Regions from separate parts of the Paenibacillus sophorae genome, predicted to be linked through region 2. Evidence: predicted binding sites of a transcription regulator. Region 2 holds the regulator's gene; the other holds the start of a gene.
What was found. Region 2 encodes LexA, which represses DNA repair genes until DNA is damaged. Its sites were predicted from a motif close to CGAACATATGTTCG; they were not measured.

Region 1 (5,271 bases), 680 kb from region 2:
GATCAAATCGATGAGGGCGGCAAGCTCTTACCCTTACGGCAAGACGACTACATCTTCTTAAGTTTATCAAGACGCGAGAATAGAAGTTGGAGATGATTATGGAGCACGGTAAAGAAAAAGAACGGAGCCCGAAGGAAAGAATTGACGTTCTGCTCGTCGAGCAGGGCTTCTATGAAAGCCGAGAAAAGGCCAAAGCGGCCATTATGGCTGGTTTGGTTCTAGCCAATGAAGAACGTATCGAGAAGGCCGGCATGAAGGTGCCGCGAAGTGCTGTCCTTAAGGTGAAAGGCGCCGTACACCCTTACGTCAGCCGGGGAGGGCTCAAGCTTGAAAAGGCGCTGCGCCTTTTTGGTATCGACGTAGAGGGCCGAACCATGCTGGATATCGGCGCTTCCACCGGAGGATTCACCGATTGTGCTCTTCAGAACGGAGCAAGCTATGTTTATGCAATCGATGTAGGCTATAACCAGTTGGACTGGTCGCTGAGGGAAGATGAACGGGTATACGTCATGGAGCGGACGAATTTTCGGTATATGACGCCGCCCGATCTCAAAGGCCCCGTTCCGGATTTCGCCAGTATCGATGTTTCTTTCATCTCCCTAAAGATCATTCTTCCTCCGCTCATGGCGCTGCTGGACCGCCCAGCCGACATTGTGGCGCTGATTAAGCCCCAATTCGAGGCCGGACGGGAAAAGGTTGGCAAATCCGGGGTTGTACGCGATCCGGCGGTTCATCGGGAAGTGCTGGAAAATGTGCTGACAATGGCGCGTGACCTTGGCTTTAATCTCAAGGGCCTGACTTTCTCGCCGATCACGGGCGGTGAGGGCAACATCGAATTTCTGGCTCACTGGCGTCTTGAACAGGAAGGCGTACACAATAGCGGCGAAGCCGCTGACCGGGGGGAAGCGTCTCCCGATCAGGCTTCCTCCGAGTCTTACGGCGATTTTGCCGCAATCGCGAAAGACGTGGTGGCGGAAGCCGCAGGCACGTTCGGCGGTCAGGCTTCCACTCATGGAAACTCATCGAGAAGATGAGTTTCTTTTGGCTATTAGGAGGGATTTTGCCCTATCTGCTCGAATAAATCACCGAGGTGATTCGGATGACGGGTAGCCCGGACAAGGCGGTTATGGCGCTGATCGGCGTTGGGCTGGCGGTATGGGTCGTCTACCGCATTTATGTATGGCTCCAGAGCTCGCCGCGTTCCTTTTTGCAGGATCATATTCCGCTGAATGAAGAGATTAACCCCCACCCGGCTGTAAGTTTGCTGGAAGATGCAGGCTACGAGGTTGTCGGCGGCAAGCTGAAAATTCCGCTGTCCTTTAACATTGACGGCGCTCCGCTGTACAGCCGGCTGTTTGTCGATTACATCGCTGCGGCTGAGGATGGCACACAGTATCTCGTCGTGCTTGCCCGTCCGCGTCGTCCGGTGGAGTGGACCGGAAGCGGAGTGCGGGATATACTGCTTCCGTATCTCCTGATTTATCCGGGGGTTGGGGGTCTGCTCTATGTGAATGCTCCGGCCGCCACGGTCAACGTGATCACATTTGGCAGGGATGATGGAGAGAATGATTAGCACTTTTTAAATATACGGGAGGCTATTAATGAAAGGTCAAAGACATATCAAGATACGTGAAATCATTACCCATAGGGATATTGAAACACAGGATGAACTGGTTGAAGCGCTTCGAAGCGCGGGTTTCCAGGTTACCCAGGCGACCGTATCCCGGGATATCAAGGAACTGCTTCTGATTAAGGTTCCGATGGATGACGGGAGATATAAATATTCGCTGCCAACTGATCAGCGCTACAATCCGACGCAGAAGCTGAGACGGGTGCTCGTGGACAACTTTGTGCACATCGACTATTCGGGCAATCTTGTTGTCATGAAATGTCTGCCTGGAACGGCCAACTCCGTCGCCGCGCTGATCGACAGTATCGAATGGCCTCAAATCATGGGGACAATCTCCGGTGATGATACGATCCTGATTATCTGCCGGGAGGCGGAGGACAGTAAAAAAGTAGTATCGCAAATTATGGGTTACATTTAACTAATTATCAGCAATAGAACAGAACCCCTTTTCCTCTATATGCATGGGATGAATCGACTTCGGACAAGGGAGGGTCTTTGCCCTCTTCATTGTCCGCCATCTTCAAGCATCTTGTTCGATCTATACAGTAGCCATTCTTGCGCCCCTCTTCGGCTGCACTTCACATGCAACGCATTATTTTCCTTCCCTCCGCCTAACAGTAACTTTTTTACTGGAAACCCCTTGACTCCGAACCTATGTTCGGTCATACTTTGAGCATGGCCCGTTTACTGGACAGGCATTGACAGAGACTTGAACACACCTGAACATCCTGGCCGAAGGCAATATAATGCTGACGGTGTAAATTTTAATGAATTGTCGGAAAGACGGGATTAGCTTAGGTAACGTCTTTTCTAGTAGAATGATCCACCCAAGAGCTTCCTTTCCCTAAGCATCTGTTGAGGGGAGAGCTCAAAAGGCATGGCATTTATGCGTCGGAGGTGCAATATTTGTGCTTGAAACATTATCCATTCGCAACCTGGCGGTTGTCGAGTCGGTAGATGTCTACTTTTATCCGGGCTTTCATGTGCTTACCGGCGAGACAGGCGCAGGCAAGTCAATCATAATCGATGCGCTCGGATTGATTGCCGGGGCCAGGGGCTCGGCGGAATCCATTCGCTACGGCTGCGAGAAGGCGGAGATGGAAGCCCTTTTTAGCCTGCCTAGCGGGCATTCGGTCTGGAACACGCTGGAGAAGCTCGGAATCAGGGCGCAGAAAGAGGAGCATTTAATTATACGCCGGGAGCTGAACTCCCAGGGAAAGAGCACTTCCCGTGTTAACGGCCAAATGGTGAATCTGACGATGCTGCGCGAAATCGGCGAGCAGCTTGTCAATATCCACGGCCAGCACGAGCACCAGAATCTGCTGAGACCGGAGCGGCATTTGGGGCTGCTGGATACTTACGGAGAATCTGTAATCGGACCGCTGAAGGCGGAATATCAGGAGAGATATTCAAAGTTTGCCCAGGTGGAGAAAGAACTGCGCGAGCTGCAGGATTCGAGCCAAAAAAGCTATCAGATGCTTGATCTGTACCGGTTTCAACTGGAGGAGATCTCTTCTGCTGCCTTAAAGCCGGGAGAAGATGAATTACTTTCCGAGGAAAGGGTCAAACTATCCTATAGCGAGAAAATGATGGATTCCATCTCCGGCGCTTACGAGCTCCTCAATGGCCGCCAGGGGCTTGAAGCGATCAGCAACGTCATTTCCACCTTGGAAGAAGTTGTCCGTTATGACGAAAAAGCGCTGAAGCCTGTTCTGGAACAGCTTCAGTCGTCTTTTTATCAGCTTGAGGACGCCTCTTTTCAGCTGCGCGACTACCGCGAAGACATTGAGTTCAACCCGGCAAGGCTGGAAGAAGTGGAGAACCGGCTTGATCTCATCTCCGGCCTGCGGCGTAAATACGGCGACAGCGTGGAGCAAATTCTAGGGTATTACGAGCAGATTTCCCGTGAAACCGATTTGCTTGAGAACAAGGACGAACATTTGGACAAACTTACGGTTAAACGGAATGCCCTGCTTGGTGAGCTGATGGAGGCAGCGATGCAGCTTAGCGAAGCCCGGCGTCAGTGTGCGGCGGATTTGGCGTCACAGGTCGAAGGCGAGCTGAAGGACCTTCAAATGGAACGGACTTCCCTTGAAGTTAAGATAGATGTGCTTGATGATCCACGGGGAGTGGAATACGAAGGAAGCCGCATCCGGTTAACCCGGCAGGGTATCGACAGCGCCGAGTTCATGATTTCTCCCAATCCAGGCGAGCCGCTGCGTCCGTTGAGCAAAATCGCTTCGGGAGGCGAGCTGTCGCGCATCATGCTGGCAATGAAGAGCATCTTCGCAAGGCATGAGGATATCCCTGTTCTGATATTCGACGAAGTGGACACGGGGGTTAGCGGACGTGCGGCTCAATCCATCGCCGATAAGCTGTACCGGCTGTCCTCAACATGCCAGGTCTTCTCCATTACTCACTTGCCGCAGGTGGCCTGCATGGCGGACCATCAGTACCTTATCCGCAAAAAGGTGCAGGACGGCCGTACAATGACCGAGGTGGAGGCCCTGTCCGAAGAAGGACGGGTTAAGGAGCTGGCCAGAATGCTGGGCGGTGTGGAGATTACCGAAAAAACGCTGCATCATGCGCAGGAAATGCTTAATCTGGCGGAGGCCAGCAAAGCTGAGGAAACCCAAGCGGTTAAGTATTGACAGTAATAAAAGCCTGGGGGCAGGGTTATCTTATAGGTACGCAATTGGCGACCACTTTTTTCGTCAAGCGAAAGAAGCAAAAGGGAGCGTGACAGCCTTTGAAGCCCAACCTCAGGAAGTTAATGCCAGGTCTTTTATTTGCCTTCTTTCTTAGTGTTTCAGGATTGACCGTTCCAGGTTCCGGCTATGCCTCGAATGCCGAAATGATTCATGGGCACGCAGCGGCCCAGAATGGAGCGGAGCAGGATATCAGGGTGTATCCCGGTGGACAGACAATCGGCGTTAAGGTGAAGTCGGCAGGCGTGCTGGTTGTGGGACATCATCTTGTCGACGTGACGGGGCAAACTAAAATATCACCGGGCGAGACGAGCGGACTTCTGCCGGGCGATCTTATGGTATCCATTGATGGCGTCAAGCTGAACGAGATAAGCAGGGTGTCGGATCTGGTAAAGCGGGCAGGAGATACCGGCAGCGAACTCAACATCCGTTATATTCGTGAAGGTAAGGAACGAACGGCCAGACTCAAACCGGCGTACGATCGAAATGACAAGGTATGGCGGCTTGGACTGTATATCAGGGATTCTGCCGCGGGCGTTGGAACACTAACTTTTTATGCACCCCGCGAAGGCGTTTATGGAGCGCTGGGACATGTTATTACGGATATGAATACCGGTACTCCGATTGTTGTCGGGAGCGGTCATATCGTCGAATCGAACGTAACCTCCATCTCTAAAAGCCAAGATGGCGATCCCGGAGAGAAACGTGCGGTTTTCATGAAGGAAGGCCAAGTGCTCGGCAACGTTGAGAGCAACACGGATTTCGGGATTTTCGGTAAAATGGGGCGTAATCCAGATCACAGTTTATACCGTGAACCCATTCCTGTGGCTATGAGCAGCGAGGTCAAGGAAGGTGCGGCTCAAATTCTTACCGTAGTCGAAGGCCAGCGGGTCGAGCGGTTCAACGTTGAAATTATCCATGTATCCCGTCAAC
Region 2 (5,271 bases):
GAATGATATAAGGTTAGAGACTTTGAACCAAAGGAAGCAGCTCCGACAAATGCTTGATTTCATAATGAGGGGTAATTTCCGGGTCGGATGGTTTGCCGGTGCGATTGATCCATACCGTAGTAAGTCCTGCAGCCAAACCGCCGCGAATGTCAGTCGTAAGCTTGTCTCCGACCATAATTCCCTGCTCTGGTGCAATATCCAGGCGCTTCAGCGCATGCTCAAAAATCGCCACGTCCGGCTTGCCCTTCCCAAATGTCCCGGAAATGACAATATGATCAAAGAAAGGAATCAGCTCAGGTACGCCATCCAGCTTCTCCTGCTGTAGGGCCGGACAGCCGTTGGTCAGCAGCAGCAGCTTTACCTGCCCGCGAAGCGCAGCCAGAACTTCCAGCGTCTCTTCATACATGTAAGGACGGCTGCGGCGTTCCGAGGCAAAGCGCGCAGCAAGTGTCTCCGCCAGGCTCTCATCGTCTATTCCCACAGCCGCAAGTCCGCGGCGCCAGGATTCCTTCCGGTAATTTGGAGCAAGCTCCTCCAGCTTCCGGAACTGCTCTTGCTCTCCGGCTGTAAAATTCGCCCACAGCGCTTCAAACGGGTTAATTCCGATCATCTGCGTAAAAGGAAAGGTCTCGTAAGACTCATAGAGAATTCTCGCCTCCCGTCTGACCGCAGCTTCCAATTCCTTCGGGTCCACGGCTTCGCCCGCCGCTTTGCAGGCGTATTCAAAAGCTTCCTCAATGCTTCGCTCATCCCATAGAAGAGTATCATCCAAATCAAACAGTACGGCGGCTATCGGCATTCCTTTACTCCCTCTCTATAATAAACTTGCAATTGCTGTTCAATCTATTCGCGCTCCACCGGAATATGGTTTATCTGACCAAAACGTTCCATCCGCTCGCCCATAACAGCCGTGTCGTAGCGGTTAATCAACCGGGAGAAAATCCAATGCCCCCGTTTAGCTTTGGGCTTAATGCTAATGGAGCGGCGGGATATGATAATTTTCTCAATGTCCGTTGCTTCCAGGAACCTTTGGCGGTTAAATTTGAAAGTGGATACCCGTGCGCGTTCAACTTTCAAATAAGGACGACGGAAAAAGATCATTGCCGCCAGTGCAAAATAAAGCACGACGCCAACCCAATTCATTACCAGGCTGTTTTGATTCGCAGAAGATGTATCGAACTGGCCGATGATCCAATAAAGAGCCCCCAGTGCCGCAAGCAGTACAGGGAAAACAATATTGCGTCCCTTGTAGACGTCGGTTTGGCCGGCCTTGGATGAAGAATTGATGGAATCCTTACCCTCTTTTTTTCTTCTCTTGTTGATCTGCTGCGTGTTGCGTTGAACCATTCTTTCCCAAGAACGGGCCATTTCATTTCCCCCTAGTCTTCCTGAAATATCTATGAAAAGACGGCTTCGGCTTGATTAATGAAGGTTTCTGTTGCCGTCTCGTTCATTTCCTTTGTCATCCACAATTTCAATCGACTCCAATTGAGCGCGGAAATTGCGGCGTACATTGCCAAGGTATATCTCCCGAAGCTTGGCGCGTTCAGCCAATTCCTCTTCATTAAGTCCGACGCTCTTTTGCTTGCGCGCCAGCTCATTAATGCGATTAACCAGTTCATCTATGTTCATGATCTTTCCTCCTAATTAGTGCATGATTATTGTTCATATCGGCGTTAGCTGTAAGTTAACGGAACCGGTAGAACAGCTCTAAATTCATTCTAACTTTGCCATGAGAAAAAGAGCTTGTCAAGGCGACTCCCCTGAAAGCTCATTTGTACTGCAATAGACCTGACATCCTTCTATACTGTTATTTCAGCACTTTGCTATATTTGCTTCAAAGCACTAAAGGATTTATTCAAATGCTCATTTGTATATGGGAATTGACAATATATCTCCAGCCTGAATATCGGAACCGTTCAAATTATTATGTCGTTTAATAGCATCAACATATACGATAGTTTTCATATCGGAAGATTTATTCTTAAGAGCTATACTCCAAAGTGTATCGCCGGGCTCCACTACAATCCGCTTCTCCTGCTGCAGCGAAGATGCCGAACTGGCAAACACCTGGCTTACCACGGTAAATCCTGAAATAATTAGAAGGAGCACAATCATCAGCTTAAAAACTGCTTGCTGTTTCAATACGATACGGGCTTTCTTGATGAGCGCTTTAGTGTTAATTACAGATGGGTTCATATGGTCAGAAACAGAACTCCGGCACGCCGAGGCTGCCCCCGGTGTCTCATTATAAATGCTGTGGTATGTACTATATTTCAACATCTATCATCAACCTCCAAACACTTGTTCTTACTTGTAAAATTAATATAGCACGAACATGTGTTTCGATCAAGAGGTTTTTCGAACGATTGTTCCCTTTTATTTTAGAACTTATGTTTGTGCGAACGGCAGTTCTATGTTATAATTTTCCCAAACATTACTAGATGGGGTGTATTCCAATGTCAAAGATTTCGAGTCGCCAGCTGGCGATCCTGGAATTTATACGTAACGAAGTTCGCAGCAAGGGGTATCCGCCTTCCGTCCGGGAAATTGGAGAAGCGGTCGGCCTGGCATCCAGTTCTACCGTACACGGGCATCTTGACCGACTGGAGAAGAAAGGGCTTATCCGCCGTGATCCCACGAAACCGCGTGCTATTGAACTGCTGGGTCAGGAAGACTCCGAAAATGTCCATCAGTTCGTACAGACCGTTGCCCGAGTGCCGGTTGTTGGCAAGGTGACTGCGGGTGTACCTATCACAGCTACAGAGAATATTGAAGATTATTTCCCCCTTCCCACCCATTACGTTGGAGATAACAAGGTCTTCATGCTTTCCGTTATGGGCGACAGCATGATCGAAGCCGGCATCATGAACGGAGATTACGTCATAGTCCGCCAGCAGCAGACCGCCGATAACGGTGATATCGTGGTCGCTATGACGGAAGACGATGAAGCCACCGTCAAGACCTTCTATAAGGAGCGCGATCATATTCGCCTGCAGCCTGAAAATCCGGCCTATGAGCCGCTCCGGCTTAACCGAGTGAGTATTTTGGGTAAGGTAATTGGATTGTTCCGAGACATCCATTAATAGCTGTGCACATTTGAAAGGCGGCCCCGCTTACCGGGTCCGCCCTTTTTACGTATATTACTGCATAGCTTATTGCGCATCACTTCGATATTCAGCGAAATTCGAACGGCATATGCACTCCCTGCATATTTTATACCGTAAAGGAGTGCTGATCATATGCCTAATTATCGGATCATTGTCGATTTATCCCAGCGCATGCTGTATCTTCTGGATAACGATAAAGTCGTTCGGGGCTTCCCCGTAGGGATCGGAAAAATGCTGACCCAGACACCCGAGGGCGAATATACTATCGTTAATAAGCAGGCAAATCCAGGCGGACCATTCGGTGCATTCTGGATGGGACTTTCCAAGCCCCATTACGGCATTCATGGAACCAATAATCCCGCGTCTATCGGTCATCAGGTTTCGCACGGATGCATCCGGATGCATAATGCCGCCGTTCTCGAGCTGGCCCGGATCGTCCCGCTTCATACGAGGGTTACCATCCGGCAATAATTTTTAATAGAACTGCTGATACGGCGGTTCTATTATGGATGAAAAATGGACATCCTCTTGGTATTAATTATACAATTTGCCCGGCTGTTGCTCCGGAACGGATTGATAAATCTGCTGCATGGCATTTATCGCTTCGTTGGAAGCCATAATTACGGGATACTCTCCCTTACGGGCCATGTACTGCCATACTTCAAATGCCTGATGAGAACACATCCGGAAGGCATCCTCCAGAAAAGTGCGCAGCTGAGGCGTGGAGCATTCAAATGCGGAATAGGCATACTCGCGTCCGGCGCGCTTTAAGGTTAGCAAATATGAAGTTGCAATTGCGCGGTCATCCAACTGTTGAAGCTGAACTTTGGGCTCGAGCGGCGGGTACTGGCTTGTAGACATGGAGATTCCGGTGCTCATCTGAAGGGCAGGAACATTCAGTGTATCCTGCGAGAATGACTGGTTCGCAAATTCCACCTTCATATTGTAATCCTGCACATGGACCGCGTAATGACGGGCGATCATATCTTTGAGTTCAGGGTCTTTCGCCTGACTCAGAAACAACGCCATATTCTGAATTGAGTTCGTACAGCTAAGCAGAAGTTCATTTAATTCGTGGGCTTCATGTGAGCCTAATGGCATAAAAAACATCTCCTTTTTCAGGGTAGATAAATTTACTTTTGAATGGACAGATCGAGGGCTTTCTACCCGTAACGTTAGAGGCAGTCGTCATCAAATCAACAGGCAATGAAACTAGTGTACTTCAATAAAAAGATGGGATTCTGGAACGGGAATATTCATTTTTAAGCTTTAACCAGCTCAGGCCGCTTCACTTGCAGAGGGGGAGGAATAAGCCAACCCTTTTCCTTGTTCATTTTTAAAATTCGAGCACCCAGGGCCGCTTTGGTGAGATGGTATTTGGCGAATAAAGCGCCAATATCTTCTCTGATGCTTTGTCCCATTATTTGACTGCAAGCGACTAATCCGGCTGCATTATCTGCAGCAATTTTTGCGGCAATTTCAGGATCTGTAAATCTTGCACCGACAGGAATATCCTCGAGTTTAGTGTGAGATCTTTCAGGCATAACCGGGCCGGTAGCAATTCCGTTATCCAAAAGCAATTTATCACATTCGCTAATTTCCAGCTCTGCCTGATCGATAAGATCGCCCAGTATTTTCTTTAAGTCTTTATCTCCGGCGTGATTTAAATATGCCCGATAAAAAGATACTGTACCCTTCGCTACCATAGAACTCTGCCATACACTATAAATCTCACCATAATGCATGGGTTCATCCTTTGAGTTACCACTTAAAATTCCCATTAAGAATCCTCCCTTTTCTTTAATATCATACCTTCGTTATTATGCTCGGTAATTCAAAAATAAATGTAATGCAGCTTTTGGATCTTAATTCTTCTAATTTAAACGGAAATAGTAATTGTTTCATCTGAAAGCCAGGGGTGATAAAGAAGGCAGCATTTGCTATGTAGAGGGGGCAAAGCCATAAAGAAACAGGCAAGGGAGATTTTCTGGTGTGCGGAAGGAAATGCTCTTGAGGCCATCTGTTACTACGAACTGTTGAGGTTATTTGAGAAGTTGAGGTTATTTGAGAACTAATGGAATCATAGGGATCAACATTTTCTGCAACGAACAGGAAATCAACATTTCCATAAAATCGAAAAAGCCCCCGGCGCTTACAGCGC

Region 1: a site for LexA is predicted at 2,278-2,291, ahead of recN (DNA repair protein RecN). Genes of this name have one in related genera too.

Annotation. Positions count from the first base shown of each region.
Region 1 covers NZ_CP076607.1:4,739,792-4,745,062, reverse strand. The annotation lists gene dxs (1-deoxy-D-xylulose-5-phosphate synthase) at 1-61, shown strand, start outside; gene KP014_RS23005 (TlyA family RNA methyltransferase) at 99-1,034, shown strand; gene KP014_RS23000 (hypothetical protein) at 1,100-1,573, shown strand; gene ahrC (transcriptional regulator AhrC/ArgR) at 1,602-2,048, shown strand; gene recN (DNA repair protein RecN) at 2,539-4,281, shown strand; gene spoIVB (SpoIVB peptidase) at 4,404-5,271, shown strand, end outside.
Region 2 covers NZ_CP076607.1:4,055,680-4,060,950, forward strand. The annotation lists gene KP014_RS19105 (HAD family hydrolase) at 14-799, opposite strand; gene KP014_RS19110 (hypothetical protein) at 844-1,368, opposite strand; gene KP014_RS19115 (DUF896 domain-containing protein) at 1,423-1,632, opposite strand; gene yneA (cell division suppressor protein YneA) at 1,867-2,283, opposite strand; gene lexA (transcriptional repressor LexA) at 2,460-3,086, shown strand; gene KP014_RS19130 (L,D-transpeptidase) at 3,243-3,581, shown strand; gene KP014_RS19135 (spore coat protein) at 3,645-4,211, opposite strand; gene KP014_RS19140 (DUF3231 family protein) at 4,373-4,891, opposite strand.